One region of the Modestobacter marinus genome, then DNA from elsewhere that is predicted to be linked to it. Evidence: predicted binding sites of a transcription regulator. Region 1 holds the regulator's gene; the other holds the start of a gene.

Region 1 (7,544 bases):
CGGCCGGCTCGAACCGCATGTTGGTGAACTTCTGGATGTAGGTCTCCAGCGGCACCCCGTGCTGCAGGGCCAGAGAGATCCCGATCGAGAAGGCGTCCATCACACCGGCCAGGGTCGAACCCTGCTTGCCCAGCTTGAGGAAGACCTCGCCCAGGCTGCCGTCCTCGTACATCCCGGCGGTCATGTAGCCCTCGGCCCCGGCGACGCTGAACGACGTGGTGACGCTGGTCCGCTTCTTGGGCAGCCGCTTGCGCACCGGGTGCGCCAGCGCGGTGGCCGGCGCGACCTCCTCGACCGCGACCTCGGCCTTGGTGCCGTCGTTCTTGCCCTTGCCACCGGACAGCGGCTGGCCCACCTTGCAGTTGTCGCGGTAGATGGCCAGCGCCTTGATGCCCATCTTCCAGCCCTGGAAGTAGATGTCCGCGACCTCCTCCACGGTCGCCGACTCGGGCATGTTCACCGTCTTGCTGATCGCGCCGGAGATGAACGGCTGCACCGCGGCCATCATGCGGACGTGGCCCATCGGGGAGATGGACCGCTCGCCCATCGCGCAGTCGAAGACCTCGTAGTGCTCGGGGCGCAGGCTCGGGGCATCGACGACGTGGCCGTGCTCGGCGATGTACTCGACGATCGCCTCGACCTGCTCGTCCTGGTAGCCCAGGCTCTTCAGTGCCCGCGGGACCGTCTGGTTGACGATCTGCATCGAGCCGCCGCCGACCAGCTTCTTGAACTTGACCAGCGAGAAGTCCGGCTCGATGCCGGTCGTGTCGCAGTCCATCATGAAGCCGATCGTGCCCGTGGGGGCCAGCACGGAGGCCTGCGCGTTGCGCCAGCCGTTCTCGGTGCCGATCGCCAGGCACTCCTGCCACTCGGCGGTCGCGGCCTTGAGCACGTCGGCGTCGTCGGCCCCGACCGGGCGGATCGCGTCGTTGGCGGCCGCGTGCTTGCGCATGACCCGGGCGTGGGCATCGGCGTTGCGGGCGTAGCCGTCGTAGGCCCCGACGACCCCGGCCAGCTCGGCCGAACGACGGTAGGCGGTGCCGGTCATCAGCGAGGTGATGGCGGCGGCCAGCGACTGCCCGCCCCGGGAGTCGTAGGCGTGACCGGTGGCCATGAGCATCGCGCCGAGGTTGGCGTAGCCGATGCCCAGCTGGCGGTAGGCCCGGGTGGTCTCACCGATCGGGTCGGTCGGGAAGTCGGCGAAGCAGATCGAGATGTCCATCGCGGTGATGATCAGCTCGACGGCCTTGACGAAGTTCCGGGAGTCGAACGTGCCGTCGTCCTTGAGGAACTTCATCAGGTTCAGCGACGCCAGGTTGCACGAGCTGTTGTCCAGGCTCATGTACTCCGAGCACGGGTTCGAGGCGTTGATCCGCCCCGTCTCGGGGTTGGTGTGCCAGTCGTTGATCGTGTCGTCGTACTGGATGCCCGGGTCGGCGCACTCCCAGGCCGCCTTGGTGACCTTGCCGAACAGCTCGCGGGCGTCGACGGTCTCGATCACCGAACCGTCACCGCGGGCCCGGAGCCCGAAGTCGGTGCCCTCCTCGACCGCGCGCATGAACTCGTCGTTGACCCGGACCGAGTTGTTGGCGTTCTGGTACTGGACGCTGGTGATGTCCTTGCCGCCCAGGTCCATGTCGTACCCGGCGTCCCGCAGCGCGCGGATCTTGTCCTCCTCGCGCGCCTTGGTCTCGATGAACTCCTCGATGTCCGGGTGGTCGATGTCCAGGACGACCATCTTCGCCGCGCGGCGGGTGGCGCCACCGGACTTGATGGTGCCCGCGGAGGCGTCGGCGCCGCGCATGAAGGAGACCGGCCCGGAGGCGGTGCCGCCGGAGGAGAGCAGCTCCTTGGAGGAGCGGATCCGGGAGAGGTTCAGGCCGGCACCGGAGCCGCCCTTGAAGATCAGGCCCTCTTCCCGGTACCAGTTCAGGATCGAGTCCATCGTGTCGTCGACGGCCAGGATGAAGCAGGCGCTGACCTGCTGCGGGGAGGCCGTGCCGACGTTGAACCAGACGGGCGAGTTGAAGCTGAACACTTGGTGCAGCAGCATCCAGGTGAGCTCGTGCTCGAAGACCTCGGCGTCGCCCTCGCTGGCGAAGTAGTCGTGCTCACGGCCGGCCGCGCCGTAGGTCAGGACGACCCGGTCGATGAGCTGCCGCAGGCTCGTCTCACGCTGGGAGCTGCCGACCGCACCCCGGAAGTACTTGGTGGTGACGATGTTGGTGGCGTTGATGCTCCACTCGGCCGGGAACTCGACCCCGCGCTGCTCGAAGTTGATCGAGCCGTCCCGCCAGTTGGTCATGACGACGTCGCGGCGCTCCCACACGACCTCGTCGTAGGGGTGCACACCGGCGGTGGTGAACACCCGCTTGACCTTCAGGCCCTTGCCGCGGCTGGGGGCCTTGGCGGTGCGGCGGTTCCGGCTGGTGCTGAGGCGGTCGGCTGTCTCGGTCATCGTGCGAGGGCTCCCTGGGTCGGACTGGTGCGGTGGTGCTGGCGGAGCGGCTGGGGAAGCCGGCGGGGTGCCGGAGCCGGGTCGTGCGGTCTCCTCGTCGAGACCTGTCTAGCGGAGGGGTCGGACAGTTCTCACGGGCCGCCGGCGCTGCCGCCGTCGACTGGTCGCGGCCGCTCGGCAGCTCGCCGGCGGGTGGTCGTGCCGGTCGCGGGGCTCTCCCGGTCGCCGTCGACCGGGCCCCGCTCGGCGGGCGGCGCCTCGGAGGGCGTCGCGTCCGAGGGCTTCGCGTCGGAGGGCTTCGCGGCGCTGCGGGCCGGTGCACCGCGGAGCTCGGCGATCTCCTTCTCGAAGTCGGCGACCGAGGAGAAGCTGCGGTAGACGCTGGCGAAACGCAGGTAGGCGACCTCGTCCAGGTCGCGCAACGGGCCGAGGATGGCCAGGCCGACCTCGTGGCTGGGGATCTCGGCGCAGCCGGTGGCCCGCACGGCGTCCTCCACCTGCTGGGCGAGCAGGGCCAGCTGGTGCTCGTCGACCGGCCGCCCCTGGCAGGCGCGCCGGACGCCGGCGACGACCTTGCCGCGGGTGAAGGGCTCGCTCACGCCGCTGCGCTTGACGACGGCGAGGACCGCCTCCTCCACGGTGGTGAAGCGGCGCCCACAGCCGGGGCAGGAGCGTCGACGGCGGGTGGTCGCCCCCTCGTCGGTCTCCCGGGAGTCGATGACCCGGCTGTCGGGGTTGTGGCAGAAGGGGCAGCGCATGTCGATCTCCTCCTCCCCGAGGTGTCGTGCGGGGCCTGCCCACGGCGTCGTAAGACCGTGACCGGGCTCCCCGCCGAAGGCCGTGCTGTGGACTGCGCCGGGGACATCCGGTGGATGCGCCGGGGAGAACGTGTGGAACGGCTGTGGATGGCTTACAGCCCTGTAACTACTAGATGTTGTGGTGGAACCGTACGACCACCCCTACAGGTGTGCAAGCCCTGACGAGCGTGTCGTCTTCCGCATCTGCCCCGAGGACCCCGCCCGCCCCATCCGCGGCCACCCACACCGGGCTCGCCGGCCCCGATCGGGCAGGTCAGGGCCGCGACGCGAGGGCACGCCCGACACTCTCGGCGCACCGCCCGACCGGAGGTACGCCCACCGGCGGACGGCTCACGGGAGCTCGAGCACCTGGCCGGGGACGAGGTCGACACCGGGGAGGTCGTTCACGTCGAGCAGGGCGTCCACCACCGCGCGCCGGTCCTCCTCGGGCGCGATCTCCCCCGCGATGGACCACAGCGTGTCCCCGTCCTGGACCACGATCGTCGTCGAGCCCGCCAGCTCGAGGCCACCCCCGGCCCCGCCGACCTCGACCGCGATCGTCGCCGCGGCGACGGAGAGCCCGAAGGCGATGGACAGGCCGGCGACGACCCGCCGCCCACGCCGGGTGAGACGCAGGGGCGGCTGCTCGTCGCGACCACGGGCGGCGACCCGACCGGACCGCACCGACAGCCCGGCACACCCACCGCCGCGCACACCGCGGCCGCCGGTCGGGGCGTCGAGGCCCGTACGCCCTCCACCCACCCGGCCGGGCCCCGGTCGGACGACCGCGGGGGCCGCCGGCCGAGGCGCCCGCCGCAGCGCGGCGCCGCGGCCCGGCGCCGCCGTCCTGGGCGGACGCGTCACCGTCCGCCCGGTCGGGAACGGGAGGACGACCGCCGCGACGGGAGACGCAGCGGTGAGCTCGGGCTGGGGACTGGCCATCGGAGTGCTCCAGGGGTCTCACGGTGCCGGACGGTCGAACAGGCGTTCGAATCGAACGCCTGCGCGATGTCTACCGCACACCTCCGACAGGAACACGCCGACACGGCGACTCCTTCGAACACGTGTTTGAACGAAGGGCCCGGAGGCGATACGGTTCCGAGGCGATCGAGGGCGGCGTCCGCGGTCCCGGCTCGCCGTGGTCACACGGCTGTCGGTGCGGCAGAGCGCCGGGAACTGCTGCCGAGGCAGCCGGACGAGGAGGACACATGGCGGTCGACGGCCCGAAGGCGCGCGGCGGCACGAGTCCCTCGCGGCGTGGCGCGTCCAGCACGACACCCGCCGACGACGCAGCGCCGACGGCGGCGGGCGCCGCGGTGCGCGAGTTCCCCGACCGGTCCGCCGACGGCGACGGTCTGACCCAGCGGCAGCGCCGGGTGCTCGAGGTCATCCGCGACTCCATCGAGCGCCGCGGCTACCCGCCCTCCGTCCGGGAGATCGGCGAGGCGGTCGGCCTCTCCTCGGCCTCGTCGGTGGCCCACCAGTTGTCGGTGCTGCAGCGCAAGGGGTGGTTGCGCCGTGACCCGAACCGGCCGCGTGCGCTCGACGTGCGACTGCCCGGTGACGCCACCGCGACGGGCACGAGCGAGCCCGCCGCCGAGGGGCCGGCCGGTCCGGGCGCGGCCGGTGCCGTCGACGACGCCACGACGCCTCGCCCCACGTACGTGCCCCTGGTCGGCCGGATCGCGGCCGGCGGTCCGGTGCTGGCCGAGCAGGCGGTCGAGGACGTCTTCCCGCTGCCCCGCGAGCTGGTCGGCGAGGGCACGCTGTTCATGCTGAAGGTGGCCGGTGACTCGATGGTCGACGCGGCGATCTGTGACGGTGACTGGGTCGTCGTCCGGCAGCAGCCGACCGCAGAGAACGGCGAGATCGTCGCCGCGATGATCGACGGCGAGGCGACGGTCAAGACGTACAAGCGGCGCGACGGGCACGTGTGGCTCCTGCCGCACAACGACGCCTACGAGCCCATCCCCGGCGACGACGCCACGGTCCTCGGCCGGGTCGTCACCGTGCTCCGCCGGGTCTGACCCGGGCGGGCGGCGCCGGGCCTCCGTTCAGGTCGGGCGCCGCCGACGCGTGCCGCCAGGTCCTCGGCCGGGTCGCCACCGCGCCCGCCCTCAGGCCGGGCGCCGCCGCAGCTTGCCGCCCAGCCACACGAGGACGGTGGCCACGGAGGCGGCGATGAGACCGGCGGTCAGCGGCTCCACCCCACCGGCGGTCGCCAGCGACCCGGCCGCGTCCTCGGTGGCCGCCGCCGGGTCCGCCGGGGCGGTGCCCGCCAGGTCACCGGTGGCGGGCACCTGGGTGACCACCGCGGGCAGCCCCTCGCCGGCGACCAGCAGGTCCCGGTCGTTGGCCGCGAAGGTGATGGCCTCCCCCTGGGGTGCCTCCGGCAGCGGCACCCGCACCGGCGACCCGGCCAGCGCTCCGGCGACGTCCGAGCCGCTCAGCGGCCAGACGTAGGCGTCGGTGTAGGTCCGCAGGGCGATGCGCGAGCCGTCCGTGGAGACCGCACCACCGGTGACCATCAACTGTCCGGCCCGGCCCACCGGACCGCCCGGCGTGCCGGTCAACGTGAAACCGAGCGTCGCCACCTGGCTCATCGGCACGGTGGCCCCGTCGGCGAGGGGCGCATCGGGGCGGTACACGGAGCTGGCGCCGAGCACCTCCTTGGTCACCAGGTACGGGGTGCCGTCGGGCGCGAGCAGGAGCGCCTCGGCGTCGTGCGCCCCGTCGGGGTAGGTCAGCCTGGTCAGCACCGTGGTCCCGTCCGGGCGGAGGCCGATCAGCGCCACCGTCTCCCGGCTCTGCGCGTTGTCGCCGATGTCGGCGACCCAGAGGGTGCCGTCGACGGCGAGGGCGAGGTCCTCCGGGTCGTAGGGGTCGACCTCCGCGGAGCGCACCTCGCCCACCGCGCAGGCTCCGTCGAGCAGCAGCACCTCGACGCGGTCGCCGCCGTCGTTCATCGCGAGCATCGTGTCCCCGGCGCCGGCCAGGCCGGAGAGCTCGGGGAGCCGCGGGTCGGTGACCTCGCACCGGGTGACCGGCTCGCCGTAGGGAGCGGCCCCGTCGTCGGCAGCCGCGGACCCGGCCGGCAGCAGCGCGAGCAGCAGGCCGGCGGGCGCACAGAGGGCGGCGCCCGCCGCCGTCCTGCGGCGGGTGGCGCCGCTACGCCTCGGATCGGCCGGCTCTGGCACCGACCCAGCGTGACAGCACGGCAGCGTCCAGTGCGTGAACCACGCCCAACAGCAGGAGCCCGACCGAGAGCCCGACCACCGCGTCGGTGACCCAGTGGAAGTCCAGCGCCACCATGGCCACTCCCGTCGCCACCGGCCCCAGCACGCTGAGCAGCCAGGCGGCCCGCTGCACGCCGGCGGGCAGACGGTACTCGACGGCCTGCCACCGGGCCACGCCCCACATCAGGACGGCGTTCGCCACGTGGCCCGAGGGGTAGCTGGCCCCGTCCTGGTGGAAGAACGACCCGGGGAAGGCCGGGGCCGTGCGGCCGGTGCCCCACTTGAAGGCGTAGACCACGGTGGTGAGCAGGGCCAACGCGACGACCACCCGGACCAGCGGCACGAGGGTCCGCTCCCGCACGGCCAGCCAGGTGACCAGGCCGGCCAGCACGACGAGGATCGTCACCCGCCCGCCCAGCTGGGTGACCACCCAGATCGGCCAGTAGGCCCACGAGTCCCGCAGCGCCCAGACGCTGGTCACCTCGGAGACCCGCAGGTCCATCCGCTCCAGCCACCCGCGGCCCAGCAGGTTGACGGTGACCCCGACGGTGACCAGGGCGGCGAGGAGCAGGACCCACCACGGCGGCCGGCCCACGCCCACCACCCGTGGGACCGGCCGGTCGGCGGCGGTCGCCATGCGGTCCACCGCTCCCCTGGTCACCGCGTCACGGTACCGGGGCCGTGACCTGGTCGTGATCCACCGGGCGGTCCGCCGACCCCGCTGCCGCGGCGTGACACGTGTGCGCCGGCGGCAGCGGGGTCGCGCGTCAGTGCTCGACGGCCGGGGCCGTGAAGCCCTCGAGCTGCGCGGCCAGGCCCGCGTCGACCCGCGCGGTCAACCGGGTCCCGGTGGCCTCGTGCGCCTCCTCGACGACCTCGCCGTCCCGGTGCACCCGGGCGACCAGGTCACCCCGGTCGTAGGGCACGAGCACCTCGACGTCGATGTGCGGGTGCGGCAGCCGCTGGGCGATCACGTCGCGCAGCGCCTCGATGCCCTCGCCCGTCCGGGCGGAGACCCACATCGCCCCGGGGAGCGCCTGGCGCAGGGCCAGC
Region 2 (7,544 bases), 2.6 Mb from region 1:
TCGCTGTCGAGGTGGCCGAGGAGCGTCGGCCCGTCCCAGGTCGGCGGCGGCATGATCCGCCGGATGGTGAGCAGCGGCTGCGCCGGGTCGGTGGGCTCGGAGAGCTGGAACGCGGCCCGGTAGCCCGCGGCGGCGACGTGCGGCAGCGCCTCCTGGCTCCACATGCCGTGCGGGTAGGCGAGCAGGTCGACCGGGTGGCCCAAGATGCCGGCGAGGGTGGCCGCCGGGGCGTCGAGCTGCTCGGTCCACTGGTCACCGGTCAGCTGGTCCATCCGCTGGTGGTCCCAGCTGTGCGCGCCGATCGTCATGCCCGCCGCCTCGAGCTCCCGCAGCTGGTCGCTGCTGAGCCAGTCGGGCTTGTCCAGCACCACGGTCATCGGGAAGAACGCCGCCGGGAAGCCGAACTGGCGGAGCACCGGTAGGGCCGCCGTGACATGGGTGACCGACCCGTCGTCGAACGTCAGCAGGACCGGCCGGTCGGGGAGGGCGGTGCCGAACTGCAGGTGGTCGACGAGCGCCGGGGCGGTGACCGGGGTGTACCCGCCGTCGCGCAGGGCCTGGAGCTGGGCGGTGAGCACGGCCGGGGGCGTGATGATCGTGCGGGCGTAGGCGCTGTCGTCGGGGCGGAACTCGCGGATCTGGTGGAAGCAGAGCACCGGCACCGTCGACCGGGCGAGGATCTCCGCCGGTGTCCCCGGGGTGGGCGCGGGTTCCTCGGTGGGGCTGGGGGCTGCGCTGGAGGACTCGGCTGCCGACCTCGTGGGCGTCGCGGACGTGCTCGATGCAGCTTCCGAGGAGCTGTCGGACCGGCTGCACCCAGCGAGGAACAACGCGCCGCTGGCAGCCAGGAAGTCACGTCTGCGCACGGCCTCACCGTCGCGCACCGAGGGGTGCCGGTGCAAACCCCTCTCGACGTGTCGCCGGCAGGCGAGCAGCCGCAGGGACGACAGGAGGCCTTGGCAGAGGTCGGTCGCAGGTGGACAAGTCGGCAGGTGGGCTTGACGACGACAGCGCTCGTCGACAAGCGGGCATGTCGACGGAGCGGCATGTCGACATGAGGCGACTCGACAGGAGGTCGTCGACACAGGGGCAGGCCGGGGCGACGCCTGCTGCGGGGGTCAGAAGGGTGGCGGATCGTCAGTCGGGTCGGAGGGTGGTGGTCCCGCTGAGGGTCCTGGCTGGGAGGCCGCGCTCTCCGGCGGTGAGGAGTCGGGTGGTCGTTGGCCGGGTGGTCGTTGGCTGGGTGGTCGGGTGATCCGGGTGACGCCGCTGGGGGTGGTGACGTGCAGGGTCCCGTCCCTGTCGAGCCGGTACTGCCAGCCGGGGGCGAAGGTCTTGAGTCGGTGGTGGGAGCGGCACAGGCAGCAGAGGTTGGTGCAGTCGGTGGCTCCGCCGCAGGCGTGGGCGGTGACGTGGTCGAGGTCGGTCCAGCCGACGCGTTGGCCGCAGTTGGGGAACCGGCGGCGTTGGTCGCGGGTGAGGACGAAGGCGCGTTGGCGGTCGGTGGGTCGGTAGGCGTCGGTCGGTGGTGGCGGCCCGGGCACCGCGCAGTCGCACGGCCGGCTGCCCGCCTCGCCGTCCCCGTCGCATCCGTCTCCGCCGCCGCCTCCATTGCGCCCTTCTCCGTTGGCGCGCCGGTCGGCAGCGCCGCCGGCGCGATCGTTCGGGTGACTGGGGCAGCCGCGGCGGGCCAGGCGGGCGAGTTCGGCGGGGGTGAGCGTGGCCAGCAGCTGCCCGTTCGGGCCGGTGAGGGCGTAGGTCAGGGTGCCGCCCTCGGGGGTGGTGAGGCCCAGTGCGCCGACCCGAGCGAGGAGTTCGCGCAGGTGGGCGGCGGTGATCGGCAGCCCGTTGACCTCACCCGGTGTGCTGCTGGCACCGGTGAGGGCGGCCAGGTCGGCGGTGATCGTCAGGTGGGCGGCCACCGCGGGCAGGCCGGTGTCGGCGGGGCGGCGGATCAGCGCCGAGAGCACGTGCGCCCGCAGCGCCCCGATCGGGCGGGGGTCGCCGTCGGCTTTGAGCATCCGCGCGAGTTGGTCGAGCAGGTCGTGGCACTCGGCGGCCTCGTCGGTGGGCAGGTCCGCGGCCAACGTGGACCGGCCGTCGATCCCTGAGGGGTAGAGGCGTACGTCGGCGGACTTCGCGGCTTCGGCCCGGCGTTCCTCGGCGGCCGCGGCGTCCAGGCGGAGCAGTTCCTCGGTGGCGCGTTTCTCCAGCCGGGCCACCGACAGGTCCCGCGCCTGGTCCAGCAGCGCGGCCTCGACCTGGCCGGCGAGCTGGGCGTGGGTGTGCTCCAGAACATCGGCCAGTACCTGGGCGCGGCGTTCGTCCAGTTCCCCGGTGGCCAGGGCGGCGAAGGTGCCCGGCAGCTTCCTCGACCAGGTCAGTGCCCGCCGCAACCGGACCGCCGCCGTCCCCCGACCGAGGTTGAGGACGGTGGCGAGTTCGGCGAGGAAGAACTCACTGATCTCCTCACCGCCGGGCTCATTGGCCCACCCGGGCCGTCGGGCTCCGGGGCCGTCGGGGTCCAGGGCGGCGGGCCGGTGGCCGGCCAGCTCCAGGATCAGCTCGGCCTCCTCAGCGGCGGCCATCGCCCGCCGCCGCTGCACGGCCCGCAACCAGGCAGCCAGCTGCCGGTCACGCGACCCAGGCTCGGCCGACGCCCTCCGGGCACCGTGCAGGCTGCCGGTGAAGAACACGTCGACGACCGCACCCAGCGGGCCGGAAGGCAGCGTCGTCGTCACGCATCGAACATACGTTCGAGGTCTGACAGTTCCGGCGGGGACGGGACGGCAGCCCCGCCCCCGCCGGCTGCGGGGTCAGCGGTAGACGACGTCCACGCTGCGGAAGGCGCCCAGGGCGTGGTCAGCGACGAAGTGCTCGTGGTCCCGGCGGACCCGCTCGGCGGCCTCCTCGGCGAAGCGCAGGATGTCGTCGACGAACAGGTCCCGCCCGCCGATCGCCTCCAGGATCGCGGGCTCGACGTCGTAGTCGACGTTGCCGGCATCGTCGGACATCGCGTGGGTGTGCGCGAGGACCCGGCCGCAGATCTCCGCGTACTCCTTCCACTCGTCGGTCGACAGCGAGCCGAGGCTGATGTCGTCGCGGAAGGGGGCCCGCTCGCGCACCATGAAGCTCTTGCCGTCGATGTCGACGCTGCCGTAGAAGACGTCGCCGTCGACCAGGTGCACCCGCTGCGCGTGCCGGATCCGGTCACCCTGCGCGTCGACCTCGTACCCCGAGGGCGGCACCAGCCCGGCCAGCGCCGACCGGCGGGCGCGCTTGAACTCCAGGAGCAGGTCGTCGGTGCCGTCGTCCCGCACGCCGGCGATGAGCACGTAGAACCGGGTGAGCCCGAGCGACGCAGTACCGCTGCCGCGCTTCTCGGCGACGTCCTTCACCCGCATCTTTCCGGCCCGCTCCGGCACGGCGACCTCGTTCTCCTTCAGGTACCGGTCGACGATGCCCTGGAACTCCTCGCGGCGGCTGCTGACCGGCACGAGCTCCTCGTCGGTGCGGAAACCGCGGCGGGTGTCCTCCAGCAGGTCCGCCAGCCACTCGGCCCGGCTGGTCTCCAGCGTGCTGGCGATCAGCTCCGCGATCAGCGGCGGGGCGTTGTCCATCCGCAGCTGCTCGGTCTGCTCCTGGCCGTCAGCGGCGTAGGAGGCGATCCCGGCCACGTAGCCGCGCAGGAACCGGCGGGCGATGGCCCGCTGCTTCTTCGGGCCGTGGCCGGACTTCTCGGCTGCGCCGAGCATGAAGCCGACGGCGCCGCGCTTGAGGTCCCAGGTGAAGGGCGCGTAGTAGGCGTCGTCGAAGTCGTTGACGCCGAAGATCGGCACGTTGTCCGAGCTCGGCATCACGCCGAAGTTGCCGGGGTGGACGTCGCCGAGGGCGAGCACCGTGGGCAGCCGGGCGTCCTCGCCGACCAGGTCGCGGTAGAAGAGCAGGTTGGTGCCGCGGAAGAAGTGGAAGACCGAGCCGGCGAGCTTGTCGAACTTCTCGCGAGCCTCCAGGTCGCCGGTCGCGATGCGGGTCTCGTGGTCCTCACGGACGGTCTCCCGCACGTGCACCCGGCGGTCGTTGCCGGTGAGCATGCGGGGGATCAGCACCATCTCGCCGCGGGCCCGCGCCTCGGCCAGCAGCCGGAAGGCGTCGACCCGGGAGTGCACCGGACGCGACCCGTCGCCGCGGACGCCGTCGGACGAGGCACCGTCGGACGAGGCGCCGTCGGACGAGGCGCCGTCGCCGGACGTCAGCGCGTCGACCAGTTGCTCCTTGGTCATCGACGAACGTCCGGGTACGTCCTGCTCACGCGCGCGGCGGAGCAGTTCGGTGCGGGTGGCGGACTCGAGGTCTGTGTCCATGCCCTCCGCCTACCCGCGACCCTCCCCGGCCCCAAACGCCTGTCATCGGGTCTTCAGACACCGGGGCGGCTCAGCGCACGAGGCGGACCTCCGCCGGCCCTGCCCGTCCGCCGCCGGTGAGGTTCGGCCCCGGCTGCACGGTGGGACCAGTGGCCGCGGAGGAGGGGACGGGGCGCCGAGAGCGCGCAGGCGCGCTCAGTGCAGGTCCCGGCGGGCGAAGAGCACGGTGCCCAGGAGCAGGACGACGGCCGTCACCACGGTCATGTAGACGCCGGCCTGCAGGTTCCCCAGGACGTACACGGTGGACTCCCCGGTGACCCGGTCCGAGCCGGTGAACAGGCTCAGCCCGTCGGGCACCACCAGGGCCGAGGCGTTGTTCGTGAGCAGCCAGGGCTGCCACGCCGGGCGCACCGCCCGCACCGCCGTCTCGAGCACCGCGAAGTAGACGAACCCGATCCCGAGCGTCGCGCCGGTGTTGCGGACCAGGTTCGTGAGCCCGAACCCGAGCAGCCCGGTCAGCGTGGTGAGCAGCACCCCGCGGCCCCCGGTGGCCAGCAGCTCCGACCAGAAGCCGTCGGGGAGGGCGACGCCGTCGCCGGCGAAGGACCGCCACAGGCCGGCCATCGCCAGCCACGCGCCCTGCGCGACCACCCCGAGGACGGCGGAGGCGACGGCGACGACCACGATCTTCGCGCCGAGCACCCGCGGCCGCCGGGTCTCCCAGAACAGCAGCGCCACCATCGACCGGGACGACCACTCGGCGCCGACGAACGTGGCGCCGATCAGGAAGGCGAGCACCGCACCGGCTGCGCTGAACGCCACCGCCCCGGCGACGCCGTCCGCGGAGAACGAGAACGGCGCCGGGTCCAGGTACCAGTCGAGGTCGAGGTCCGCGGCGGTGACCGGTGGGCCGCAGAACTCCTCGGGGGAGACGTCCGGCGGGACGTCGGCCGAGGCCAGGCACTGCTCCCGGAACTCGTTCGACCGTTCCACCTCCGCCTGCAGCTCCTGCTGGGCCGCGGCGAGCCGCTCCGGCGTGGGGGTGGCGAACTGCGTGAGGCCGACGGCGGTGAACGCGGCCCAGCCGAGCACCGCCAGGAGCAGCAGGACCTGGATGAACCGGCGGGCGCCGAAGCGGTGCGCCTCGGCCCTCAGCAGTCCGCCGAACCGGCCGGCGGGTGCGGTCGGGGGTGCCTCGGTGCGGACGGCGGTCATGCCGGCTCCGCCGTCAGCGCCAGGAACGCGCTCTCCAGGTCGGCCGCCACCGGGGTCAGCTCCTCCAGGTAGTGACCGTGCTGCGCGAGCACCCGGGTGACCTCACCCGGAGCCGGGACGGCGGAGACGAGCAGTGCGTCCTCGGTCGGGGTGACGCTGAAACCGGCGGCGGTGAGCACCGCGGTCGCGGCAGCCCGGTCGGGCACCCGCACCCGCACGTCGCCGGAGGAACGGCCGGCGAGCACCTCGTGCACCGGTCCCGAGGCGATGCAGCGGCCACGCGCCATGATCGAGACCCGGTCGGCGACCTGCTCGATCTCGGCCAGCAGGTGCGAGCTGAGCAGCACCGTCGTCGAGCCGTCGTGGCCCAGCCGGCGGATGAGCTCGCGCACGTCCCGGATGCCGGCCGGGTCCAGCCCGTTGCTGGGCTCGTCCAGGATCAGCAGTCGCGGGGACTTCAGCAGCGCCGCGGCGATGCCCAGCCGCTGCTTCATCCCCAGCGAGTACCCCTTGAACCTGTCGTCGGCCCGGTCGCGCAGCTCGACGGTCTCCAGCACCTCCTCGACCCGGGTGCGGGGCAGCCCGGCCGTCTCGGCGAGCAGCCGCAGGTTGCGGCGGCCGGAGAAGCCGGGGAAGAACAGCGGGGTCTCGACCAGGGCGCCCACGCTGCCGATGACCTGCGGGAGCCCGTCGGGCACCGGCCGGTCCAGCAGCCGCACGTCCCCGGCGTCGGGCCGGATCAGGCCCAGCAGCACCCGGATGGTGGTCGTCTTCCCCGAGCCGTTCGGGCCGAGGAACCCGTGCACGCCGCCGGACTCGACCACCAGGTCCAGGGAGTCCAGGGCCCGCTGCGGCGGACGGCCGCGCCGGGCGTAGCTCTTGGACACCGCGTGCATCTCCACGGCCGGCACGAGTGCCTCCTGTCGGGGGACGGGGCTGGGCGGGAGCACCGTGGCACAGCGCAGGGCCGGGCGACACCACCTGGCGTGCGTGTCCGGAACGGGTCCGGACGCCGGTGGTCAGGAGGCGGCGCGCGGCGACCCGAGGAGCCCGGCCAGGGCGGCGTCGGAGGCGGCCAGCGCCGCGCGGTCGGAGGTGCTGCTGGAGGCGACCAGCTCCGCGGCGCCGGTCCGCTCGCACAGCTCGGTCAGCCGGCTCGCCACCTGGGTGGGGCTGCCCGCGATCGCCGCGGCGGTGGTCTGCTCGACGTGGGACCGCTGGCGCGAGGTCCACGTGCGGGCCCGGATCGCGTCCACCGGTTCCAGGGGCGGGAAGGCGCCGGTGGTGCGGGCCTGGGCCATCGCCCAGGCCTCGGGCAGCAGCAGGTCGGCGGCCTCGGCGGCGGTGTCGGCGACCAGCACGTCGAGGCTGATCGCCACCCGCGGCTCCGGTGCCTCCTCGCTCGGCCGGTAGCTGCGCCGGTACCCCGCCAGCGCGGCCAGGCCGGGCTCCGGGTCCCCGGCCACGCCCAGCAGCGGGCCGCCCACGATCACCGGCAGCCCCAGCTCGGCCGCGACCGTGAGCCCCGAGCCGGTCGCCAGCACGTACATCGGGACGGCGGCGGCCGGGCGCGGGTGCGCGGTGATCGGCGCGGAGCCGGCGAGGAAGGCCCGGAGCTCGGTCAGGTCGCCGGCGAAGTCCGGCTCGCCGGTGGAGCGCAGCGCCTGCCGCACCGGCGCGGTGAAGCCGGGGGAGCGGCCCAGCCCGAGGTCGACCCGGCCGGGGGCGAACGCGCTCAGCGTGGCGAACTGCTCGGCGACGACCAGCGGCTGGTGGTGCGGCAGCATCACGCCCGCGGAGCCGAGCCGGACGGTCGTCGTCCGGCCCGCGATCACGGCCAGCAGCACCGCAGGGGTCGCGCCGGCGATGCCCGGGACGCCGTGGTGCTCGGCGACCCAGAACCGGTGGAGGCCCAGCCGCTCGGCGGCGACCGCCCGCTCGACGGTGCCGGTCAGCGCGGCGGCG

Evidence for each region. Region 1 encodes LexA, which represses DNA repair genes until DNA is damaged. Its sites were predicted from a motif close to TCGAACANNTGTTCGA; they were not measured.
Region 2: the regulator LexA is predicted to act here: its motif matches at 2,745-2,760, upstream of FB380_RS00910 (HNH endonuclease signature motif containing protein).

The regions. Positions count from the first base shown of each region.
Region 1 is NZ_JAAMPA010000001.1:2,742,285-2,749,828, reverse strand. Features, by position in the region: gene FB380_RS13025 (vitamin B12-dependent ribonucleotide reductase) at 1-2,458, opposite strand, end outside; gene nrdR (transcriptional regulator NrdR) at 2,590-3,216, opposite strand; gene FB380_RS25995 (LysM peptidoglycan-binding domain-containing protein) at 3,607-3,939, opposite strand; gene lexA (transcriptional repressor LexA) at 4,464-5,282, shown strand; gene FB380_RS13005 (hypothetical protein) at 5,373-6,452, opposite strand; gene FB380_RS13000 (phosphatase PAP2 family protein) at 6,424-7,152, opposite strand; gene hflX (GTPase HflX) at 7,259-7,544, opposite strand, start outside.
Region 2 is NZ_JAAMPA010000001.1:185,792-193,335, reverse strand. Features, by position in the region: gene FB380_RS00915 (polysaccharide deacetylase family protein) at 1-866, opposite strand, end outside; gene FB380_RS00910 (HNH endonuclease signature motif containing protein) at 1,119-2,588, opposite strand; gene FB380_RS00905 (DUF2252 domain-containing protein) at 2,817-4,364, opposite strand; gene FB380_RS00900 (ABC transporter permease subunit) at 4,560-5,579, opposite strand; gene FB380_RS00895 (ABC transporter ATP-binding protein) at 5,576-6,490, opposite strand; gene FB380_RS00890 (MsnO8 family LLM class oxidoreductase) at 6,599-7,544, opposite strand, start outside.